2 regions of the Actinoplanes sp. NPDC023801 genome follow, and region 2 is predicted to be linked to the other one. Evidence: riboswitches for the same ligand, from Rfam matches in the RefSeq annotation. Region 2 holds a riboswitch; the other holds the start of a gene.
What was found. A riboswitch is a leader RNA that binds a small molecule or an ion and turns the genes downstream of it on or off. The one in region 2 is predicted to bind S-adenosylmethionine.
Positions count from the first base shown of each region.

Region 1: linked by a shared signal. The riboswitch ahead of AB0G04_RS22035 (GNAT family protein) and the one ahead of AB0G04_RS04790 (aminotransferase class V-fold PLP-dependent enzyme) in region 2 are both predicted to bind S-adenosylmethionine.

Region 1 covers NZ_JBFAAI010000012.1:50,125-55,133, forward strand. Annotated here, with positions in the region: gene AB0G04_RS22015 (GGDEF domain-containing protein) at 1-351, shown strand, start outside; gene AB0G04_RS22020 (phosphatase PAP2 family protein) at 420-1,661, shown strand; gene AB0G04_RS22025 (hypothetical protein) at 1,763-2,077, shown strand; gene AB0G04_RS22030 (HNH endonuclease family protein) at 2,196-2,831, shown strand; gene AB0G04_RS22035 (GNAT family protein) at 2,812-3,468, opposite strand; SAM riboswitch class IV at 3,482-3,598, opposite strand; gene AB0G04_RS22040 (hypothetical protein) at 3,623-4,231, opposite strand; gene dacB (D-alanyl-D-alanine carboxypeptidase/D-alanyl-D-alanine-endopeptidase) at 4,243-5,009, opposite strand, start outside.
Region 2 covers NZ_JBFAAI010000002.1:57,928-62,936, forward strand. Annotated here, with positions in the region: gene AB0G04_RS04785 (GH92 family glycosyl hydrolase) at 1-679, opposite strand, end outside; gene AB0G04_RS04790 (aminotransferase class V-fold PLP-dependent enzyme) at 779-2,002, opposite strand; SAM riboswitch class IV at 2,019-2,133, opposite strand; gene AB0G04_RS04795 (DUF1684 domain-containing protein) at 2,208-2,993, shown strand; gene AB0G04_RS04800 (M20/M25/M40 family metallo-hydrolase) at 3,003-4,076, shown strand; gene AB0G04_RS04805 (HD domain-containing protein) at 4,065-4,619, opposite strand; gene AB0G04_RS04810 (glycoside hydrolase domain-containing protein) at 4,860-5,009, shown strand, end outside.

The DNA.
Region 1 (5,009 bases), on a different contig from region 2:
GCCGAGGTGCTGCGACGCTGCGTGCCGGAGCACGGCGTGCCGGTCAGGCTGGGCGGCGACGAGTTCGCGGTGGTACTGCCCGAGATCAGAAACCCCGGGGAGGCGTACGAGGTCGCGGGGCGCATCGCGGCGTCGCTCGGGCCGGTAGCGGTCGACGGCCGCCTCGTCACGCTGGCCGCCGGCATCGGGGTGGCCGTGGCCGCATCCGGCGAGCTCGGCCACGACGAGATCGTGCACCGCGCCGGCCTGGCCATGTACAAGGCCAAGTCTCTCGGGCCGCAGACCCGCTGGGCGATCTGGCAGGAGTCCCTGGAATCGTCCGCGGACGGCGACCTGGCTGCGGCGGCCTGATCGCGGACGACCACCGGTACGGCCCGCGCTGACAGATTTCTGCCAGATCGATCCGGTGCGATGAGCGCATGAAGCGTGCATTGGCACTGATCATGGCCGCCGTACTGACGCCGCTCGCGGTTCCGGCCGCCGCCGCGGCTGCCCCGGCCGGCAACTCCGTCATAACCTGGAACCTCAACGCCCAGACCGCGATCTGGGATGTCGCCCGCGAGAACCCGTGGGTGCAGAGCCGCAGCTTCGCCATGGTGCAGGGTGCCGTCTACGACGCGGTCAACGCGATCGCCGGGAAGCCGTACGAGCCGTTCATCACCGCTCCCCGGGCCACCGGCCACGAATCCACCGACGCCGCCGTCGCCACCGCCGCCCATCGGGTCCTCACCGCGCTGTACCCGGCCCAGACCGACCGCCTCCGGACCCAGTACGACGAGTATCTGGCCGGGATCCCGGACGGCCGTGCCGAACGCGGCGGTGTCGCGGTCGGTGAACAGACCGCCGCCGCCATGCTCGCCTCCCGTGCCGGCGACGGGGCCTTCGGCGTCGAGGCGTTCCCGGTCTCCACCGAACCCGGCCGGTGGCGCCCCACCCCGCCCACCTTCGCCAACTCCGGCGCCTGGTCCGCCGACCTGCGGGCGTTCGTCCTGCCCCGTAACGACATGTTCCGCACCGCTGGGCCGCCCGCTCTCACCAGCGCCGCCTACACCCGCGATCTCAACGAGGTGAAGGCGGTCGGCGGGGCCGCGAGCACCGTGCGCACCGCCGACCAGACCGACGCGGCCCGGTGGTGGCACGACCGCAAGCTCGGCCTGTGGGAGATCAACCGGCAGCTCGCCGTCACGCAGCGTCTCAGCGTCGTCCAGTCGGCCCGCCTCCTCGCGATGGTGAACGTCGCGGCGTCGGACGCCAACACCGCCTGCTTCAACGAGAAACGCCACTGGGGCTTCTGGCGCCCGGTCACCGCGGTTCAGCTCGCCGACACCGACGGCAACCCGGACACCACGGCCGATCCGTCGTGGATGCCGCTGCTGATCACGCCGGGCAGCCCCGACCACACGTCCGGCCACGCCTGCACCACCGGCTCCAACATGGTGATCCTGCGGATGTTCTTCGGCCGCGACGACATCGCGTTCCACGCCACCAGCGAGGCCACCGGCACCACCCGCCACTTCGCCGGCTTCTCGAGTGCCCTCGAGGAACTGATCAACGCCCGCGTGTGGGGTGGCGTCCACTTCCGCTCCGCCGATACCGCCGGGGCCGTGGTCGGCGCGAGAACAAGCGTCTACCTCTACCTGCACGAGTTCCGCCGCCGCTGAACCGCGTGGTGACCTGCGGTTTGTATCGGGGCGCAGGTCACCACAGAGGGGCGGCCGAGCTGTTCTGCGTCCGTACGCCCAAAGGCCTTGATCTTCCGACCGTGTTCCTCGGTGACCGCGGCGGGACCTGGCGCCCGGCGGCCGAAGGCGTGCGTGAGCTGACGTCACGGCACCTGGGACGCGACGCCGCGACCCGCTGCGTCGGCTTCGTGCGCAACGTCGTGCCGGTGGGCGACGAGTCGTATCGGCTCCCGGTTCCCGAGGCTCACGTCCCGGTGTTCGTGCCGCGCGACCCTTCGCTGCTTCCGGTGGACGGATCCGGCAGCTGGGTCGGTGCCTCCGACGCGCCCGCACTGCTGGCCGAACGCCACTGGTGGCTCATCGCGTGCGAGGCACTCGGCTGGCCACACGACTGACCCAGCCGGGTTTGAACTTGATTGTTCGGACACGAGAAATTCACGGACATCATGATCTGGCGACGTTCGGCTCCCGTAGATCTGTGTCGTCCGAATCGGACGAAACAAAGGAGCCGCCATGCCCCTCCCCCGTCCCCTGATCGCCGGCCTCGCCGCTGCCGTAATCACTATCGGTCTGCTGGGTTCCCCCGCCCAGGCCGCCCCGACCGGCATCCCGTCGAAGTCGACGGCACAGACCTACCTGAACGCACTGACCGTCGCCGCCGAGGCGAACGCGGGCACCTACGATCGGGAGCTGTTCCCGCACTGGATCACGATCTCCGGTACCTGCAACACGCGCGAGACCGTCCTCAAGCGGGACGGCAGCAGCGTCGTGACCAGTTCGGCGTGCGCCGCGACGTCCGGCCGGTGGTACTCCCCGTACGACGGCGCGACCTGGACCGCGGCCTCCGACGTCGACATCGATCACGTGGTGCCGCTGGCCGAGGCGTGGCGTTCCGGCGCGAGCGCCTGGACCACCAGCAAGCGGCAGACTTTCGCCAACGACCTGACCCGGCCGCAGCTGATCGCCGTCACCGACAACGTGAACCAGTCGAAGGGCGACCAGGACCCGTCGACGTGGCAGCCGTCGGTCACGTCGTACCGCTGCACGTACGCCCGGATGTGGATCGTGGTCAAGTATCACTACGCGCTGAAGGTGCAGTCGTCGGAGAAGACGGCGCTGCAGACGATGCTCAACACCTGCTCCAGCTGACGTCACGGGGCGCCGCTCCGGCGGCGCCCTGTCCCGTTTCGGACAACCGGTGCTCGAGGTAGGCGCGGCACTCCGGCCATTCCTCGACGACCACCGAATAGAGCGCGGAATCGCGCAGCATCCCATGCTCCCCCGGCGCCCAGGACCGGGACCAGTTGCGCAGCACACCCTCGAAACGCGCGCCGGTCCCGGCGATCGCGGCCCGGGACCGGGCGTTGCGGGCGTCGGTGCTCAACCCGACCCGCACGACCCGCCACACCTCGAACGCCTGCCGGAACAGCAGGTACTTCGCCTCCAGGTTGAGTCCGGAACCCTGCGCGGAGGCGGCCAGCCAGGTGAAACCCACGTCGATCTGGGCGAGCCGGTCACCACCGGGGAACGGGCGCGGGTCCCAGTAGGCGGTCACCCCCACCGCCCGGCCGGTCCGCAGACAGATCTGGGCGTACGGGAGAAGCCGTCCCGTCGCTGCGGTGGTGAGCTGCTCCTCGACGTAGGCGGCGGTGGTCCCGGCGGTCGGCACCCAGGTCCACGCGTACCGGCCGCGGTCCTCGCCGGCGGCCGCCGCCAGGCCGGGGACATGCCGCCGGTGCAGCGGCTCGAGGCGGACGAGACGGCCGTGCAGAACAGGATGATCCATGAGGGTCCCTCTGGTTCGCGGCTTGCCCGGCACGCCACGCGCCGGACCCGGTCATCACCCGGGGCACCCCGCCCGCGCCGCGGAGGGTTGCCGGCCAGCGAGCCGGGGCTTGACGCTGACACTCATGACCTGACGGGCAACATACCACTGATCCTCAACGGACAACGGGCACGTGGTGCAGGCCGCCGGCGGTCGGCAGCAGGTAGGCGTTCCAGGCCTGGTTGTCCGGGGTGACGTCCGCATCGAGCTCGAACCCGATGACCGCCGAAGTGAACGGGACCTCGGCGAAGACGGCCCGCCCGAGCCCGGCAAGCCATTCGTCGAGCGTCGTCCGCCATGCCAGCGACCGCTCGTCGCCGTCCGGCCCGAACGGGAAGCCGCCGATCCGGCGGTCGGTGCGGTGCAGCGCGCCGAGCGGCAGGCAGAGACCCAGATGGTCGGCGCCGAGGGGCCCGTCGGCGCGGTAGGGGATCAGCCGGCAGACGACCCGGTGCCCGCCGGGGACGACGACGGTGCCGGCGAGATCGCCCGGCTCGTCGAGCGCGACGGCCTCCGGTTCCCGCGGTGTCTGCCCGGCCGGGTCCCGGTGACGGTCCGGGTACCAGCCGTCGATGCCGGCGACCCGGGTCAGCGCCCGCGCAGCCCGGCCGAGGACGGCATCGTCCCGCGCGCCGAACTCGAGATACAGCTCGTAGTAGCCGCCGCTCCAGTTCTCCGGGTCGGTGAACGATGCGGGGTCCGCTCTGCGCCGTGGTGTGGTCACGCCGCCGAAGCCTAAACCGCGGCGTCACCGGTCCGGCGGGCGGCGAGCATCACCGCGGCATGGTCCGTCCGGTGGGCGGCGAGCACCACCGCAACCTCCTCCGTCCGGCGGGCGGCGAGCATCACCGCGGCCTCGTCGAGGACGGCTGCGGTGCCGGTGAGCGAACCGTTGACGATCAACGCGAAGACCAGCTGGCGGCCACCGGCGTCGGTGACGTACCCGGAGAGCGCGTTGACGCCGGTCAGCGTGCCGGTCTTGGCGCGCACGTTGCCGGCCGCCGGGGTGTCGCGCATCCGGTCACGCAGCGTGCCACCGACCATCGGGTCCGGGTCGCCGGCGACCGGGAGGGCCGCCCGGAACGCCGGGAACCAGGTTCTCCGCCGCGCCTGCCGCAGCAGGGTGACGACTTGGGCGGCGGTCACCCAGTTGCGGCGGCTCAAACCCGAGCCGTCACCCATGGTGAGCAGCCGGGTATCGACGCCGAGGCGGCCGAGGGCGGCGGTGGCGGCGGCCAGCCCGCTCGGCCAGCTTCCCGGCCGAGCCGGTTCAGCGGCCCGTGAGATGGCTTTGACCAGGAGCTCCGCGATGCCGTTGTTGGAGAGCTTGAGGAGCGGCGGCAGCATCTCGGCGAGCGGCGGTGAGACGTGAGCGGCGAGGTGGCGGAATGCCGGAGGCACCGGCCCTCTGGCCGTACGTCCACCGACCGTGACCCCGTGTCGCTGGAGCGCCGCCCGGAACAGCCCGGTCGTCGCCGCGGCCGGATCCGGGACGGCGGCCA
Region 2 (5,009 bases):
GGATGAGCCGCCGGTCGTACCAGAGCATCTGCCGCCAGCCGGGGCTCTCCACCTCGATGTACACCGAGAGCGGGATACCCTCCATCACCACGGTGCCCTGGGCGCGGCCGTGACCCATGCTCTCGGCCTGCGCGCGCAGCGGGATGGTCCGGCCCAGGTCGATGCCGAGCCCCCCGCAGGACAGGTCGATGACGACCCGGGCGCTGTGGTGGTCGGGGAACGTGTAGCGGTGGACCGCGACCTTCTCCCCCACCGTTATCTCGCAGCGCACCCCGGTGTCGAGGTTGGCCGCGTAGTAGCCGGCCTCGGCCCGCTCGTCCTCCAGCGGCCACGACTGACCGAGGTCGTCGAGGGGCTGCACCATCGGGGTGACCCGCACGTAGTTGTAGTACTTGCGGATCGCGCCGGTGCCGGACTGCTGGAAATGGGTGAAGCCGGAGGCCTGGTGCCGTTCGAACATCTCCTCCGGCACGCCCTCGGTGTTCTTGGCGTACCGGCCGTATCCCGTCGGGTACGCCCCCGAGTAGGCGCACGCGGAGACCATGCCGAGGGGGGAGGTGGCGCCCGGGTGGGTGTTACCCACCTGCGGTTTCGGCCACCACCAGGTAGCGGCGAGACCGTGTGCCCGGGGCAGATCGGTGGCCGCCGTACCGATGAAGGGATCAACGTTGTCGAGGATGGCCGGACTCTAACCGGCCACGGATGCCCCGATGGTTTCGCGCAGGTGAACTCCCTCGAAGCAGGCTTTGAGCATCCGGTCGAAGTCGGCGGCCGTGGCTCAGGTGCGATCAGTCCCGGATTCCGTTGCCAGCACGGCGGCCAGCGCGGTCACCACCCGGTCCACGTCGGTTCCGGTGCTGCCCAGGCCGAAGCTGATGCGCAGCAGGCCGGGCACGCCGTCACCGCAGGCGCCGGTCCGGCCGGCCCCGGACAGCCGGCGGACCAGCGGATGGGCGCAGAACTGCCCGGCCCGGACGCCGATGCCGTGCTCCCGCCCCAGCCGGCGGGCCACCTCGGCCGGGTCGTGCCCCGGCAGGGCCAGCGACACGATGCCGACCCGCGGGTGGTCCGGGCCGAACAGGCTGACCTCGGTCGCGCCGGGCACCCGGGTCAGACCCGCACGGAGCCGGGCCAGCAGCTTCTGCTCGTGGACGCGCACCTCGTGCCGGCCGGCCGTGGTGAGGGCCTCGCAGACGGCGGCCAGCGCCACGGCGCCGAGCAGGTTGGGGGTACCGCCCTCGTGCCGGGCCGCCCCCGTCGCCCAGGTCAGATCACCGGGCCGGTCACCGACGGCAGCGCTGGCACCGCCACCGGCCAGGTACGGGTCGGCCGCGTCCAGCCAGTCGGATCGGCCGGCGAGCACTCCGGCGCCGAACGGGGCGTACAGCTTGTGACCGGAGAAGGCCAGATAGTCGGCGTCCAGGTCGTCGAGGTCGACGGGCACGTGCGGGGCCAGCTGGGCGGCATCGACGATCACGCGGGCGCCGTACGAGTGGGCCACGCCGGCGAGTTCCCGGACCGGCCACAGCTCGCCGGTCACGTTGCTCGCCCCGGTGACCGTCAGCACGGCCGGGCCGGTCAGACCGTCGAGCGCCGACTTGAGCGCGCTGACCGCCTCGTCCGGTGAGGCCGGGGCGGGCAGGCGCAGCGGGTTCGGCCAGGGCAGCAGGTTGGCGTGGTGCTCGCCGTCGAAGTGCACCGTCGTGGTGCCCGGCGGAAGGGCGCGGGCCAGCAGGTTCAGCGCGTCAGTGGTGTTCCGGGTGAAGATCACCGTGTCGCCGGGGCGGGCTCCGGTGAACTCGGCGACCACGTCGCGCGCGAGTTCGTACGCGACGGTGGACGCCTGTGACCGCACCCCGGTGCCCCGGTGCACGCTGCCGTACCGCGGCAGCAGATCCGCGACGGCGTCGGCGGCCGCCCGCACGCAGGGGGCCGAGGCCGCGTAGTCGAGGTGCACGAAGTCGCTGCCGTCACCGATGACATCGAGAGGGGAAAAGGACATGACCGCGCCTCCACGGGTTCGCCGTTTGCCGGTGTCGGGCGACACCGGCCCGGTCCTCACCCGGGGCACCCCGTCGCGAACGGAAGGGTTGCCGGCCAGCAAGCCGGGGCTTCGCGCTGGCACTCATGACCTGCCGTCGAAATTAGCAGAAGTCACAGCGCACGGCCATATCCCATGCCGCAAGTAGAGATTAGGGTCATGCTCCATGACGACCTCGTTCCAGGAGCAGTGGGACCAATGGCACGCCGGCCACGAGCAACGGCGCGCCGACCCGCACGGCTTCCTCTCCATCACCGGCCTGCACTGGCTCACCGAGGAGCCGCGGAGCTTCCCGGACGCGCCGGGTGAGTGGAGCACCAGCCCGGCCGGCGTGACCGTGGCGCTCGGCGGCGGCGAGTCGATCGTCGTGGACGGCGCCACCGTCACCGGCACGCACACGTTCGAGCCGCTTGCCGAGCGCGCCGACCGCACCGTGGAACACGGCGACATCCGCATCGAGATCGCCCGCCGTGGCGGGTACGACGTGGTGCGGCCACGGAACCCGGCGAACCCGGTGCTGACCGGTTACCCCGGCACACCCGCCTACCCCGCCGACGAGAAGTGGGTGGTGGCCGGGCGTTACCTGCCGTTCGACGAGCCGGAGCCGATCACCGTGGGTTCGGTCGCCGAGGGCATCGAGCACGTCTACGAGTCACCGGGCCGGGTCGAGTTCGGGATCGGCGGGAAGACGTTCTCGCTCACCGTGTTCAACGGTGCGGCGCCGGGGTCGCTGTTCGTGCTGTTCACCGACGCGACGTCCGGGCTGACCACCTACGCCGCGAACCGGAGCCTGTTCATCGCCCCGCCCGCCGCGGACGGTGCCGTCGAGCTGGACTTCAACCGGGCCACGAACCTGCCGTGCGCCTACACCGAGTTCGCCACCTGCCCGCTGCCGCCGGCCGGCAACAGGCTCGCCGTCGCGATCGAGGCGGGTGAACGGATCCCGCGGTAGGTTCGGCCGATGGAGCAGCTTGCCGAGCTGATCGGGATCCGCTCGACCGCCGATCGCCCGGACGACCTGCGGCGCGCGCTGGAACTGGTGCTCGCCGTCGCCGGCCCCGGCTTCCGGATACGCCGGTTCGAGTCCGGTGGCAAGCCGAGCGCGCTCGTCACCCGCGACGGCCTGCCACCGCGGGTGATCCTCAACGCGCACCTGGACGTGGTTCCCGGCGAGCCGCACCAGTTCACCGCCCGGCTCGACGGCGACCGCCTCTACGGGCGCGGCACCCACGACATGAAGGCCGCTGCCCTGGTGATGGCCCGGGTGTTCCGGGAGGTGGCCGGCACGCTGCCGTACGGGCTCGGGCTGCAGCTCGTCACCGACGAGGAGGTGGGCGGCTTCGACGGGACCGGGTACCAGGTGGCGCAGGGGGTCCGGGCCGGGTTCGTCGTCATCGGTGAGCAGAGCGGCCTGCGGGTGGTCACCGAGTCGAAGGGCATCATCCGGGCCCGGCTGTCGGCGACCGGCCGCACCGCGCACGCCGCCTACCCGTGGCTCGGCTCCAACGCGCTGCTGACGGTGACCGGGGCGGTGCGGCGGCTGCTCGACCGCTATCCGGTGCCGGCCGCGGAGGAATGGGTGACGACCGTCAACGTGGCCCGGATCGAGACCCCGAACCGGGCCGCCAACGTGGTGCCGGCCGCGGCGTCGGCGCTGCTCGACATCCGGTTCCCGCCGTCGGACCCCGATCTCGCCGGGCGCGGGCCCGACGAGGTGGCGGCCCACCTGCGGGCCGTCACGGGTGGTGAGGCCGACGTGGTGGTGGAGGCCGTCGGAGCGCCGCATCACGCCGATCCGGACAGCCCCGAGGTGCGGCTGTTGCAGGCGGCGGCACGCGATGCCGGCTTCGACGGGTCGCTGCTGCGCAAGCACGGGGCGGCCGACGGGCGCTTCTACTCGGCGGAGGGCGTGGACGCGGTCATCTTCGGGCCGGGCGGCGACGGGCAGCACGGGCCGGAGGAGTATGTCGACCTGCGCACGCTCGGGCCGTACCGGCAGGCGCTCGCCGGTTTCCTGAGGGCCCTAGGCGGCTAGCGCGTGCTCGACGCGGGCCGTGACCCCACGCAGGTGCGGGCGGCGGGCGCCGTCGACCTTCGCGTTCCACGAGCAGGGACCGTGGCGCAGCAGCATCTCGGTGTAGCGCGCCTCCGGGTCGACCCGCAGGCCGCTGGGGCCGGTCGTCTGGTCGGCGTACGTCAGCGCGTCGGCCATCAGGCTGCGCTCGTCGGGGAACGCCGCCAGCTGCTCGCCGAGACCGCGGGCCGCGGCCACGAACCGGGCGCCGGAGTGGAAAGCGACCAGTCCGGCGATCCGGGCCGGCCAGCCCTCGGCGCTCAGGTGCACGGCACCGTCGAGCGGGTGGAAACCGGTCAGCGCGATCGGCGCCGCATAGCCGACGTCGTGCAGCCACGCGGCCGCCACCAGGACGTCCGGGTCGAGGCCGAGCCGGTCGGCGAGCTCACCCGCCTTCTCGGCCACACCGGCGGTGTGCCGCCAGCGATTGCCGCTGTCACCGATCAGGGACTCGGCGACGGCCCGCGCCAGCAGGGCCCGGGTGGGTGCGAGAACAGCGGTCATCGCCGGATGGTGGTCCGCGCAGGTTAACGGCGGGTGGCCGAGGCGTGTCCGCGGACCGAATCACCGGCTACGCGTGGGCCCGGGCCGGACGGCGACGGATTTCCGGGGCGAAACCGGCCCGCCGGATCACGGACGGTCTTGGCCTTTTCGGACAGCGGACAACCAGCCGATCGGCCCTGTGCCCGGCTTGATCCATCTGTTTACCTCGATGGGCCTTCCCAGTCGACGAAGCAGGTCCCTATGTTGCGAAAGTTCACCGCCGGCGTCGTCAGATACCGGAGGCGGCTTCTCGCTGCGGTGGTCGTGACGATCTCGCTGAGCCCGCTGGCCCTGATCAACGGCAATGCGGGTGCCGCCACCGCGCTCGCGCCGCAGCCGGGCAACTTCACC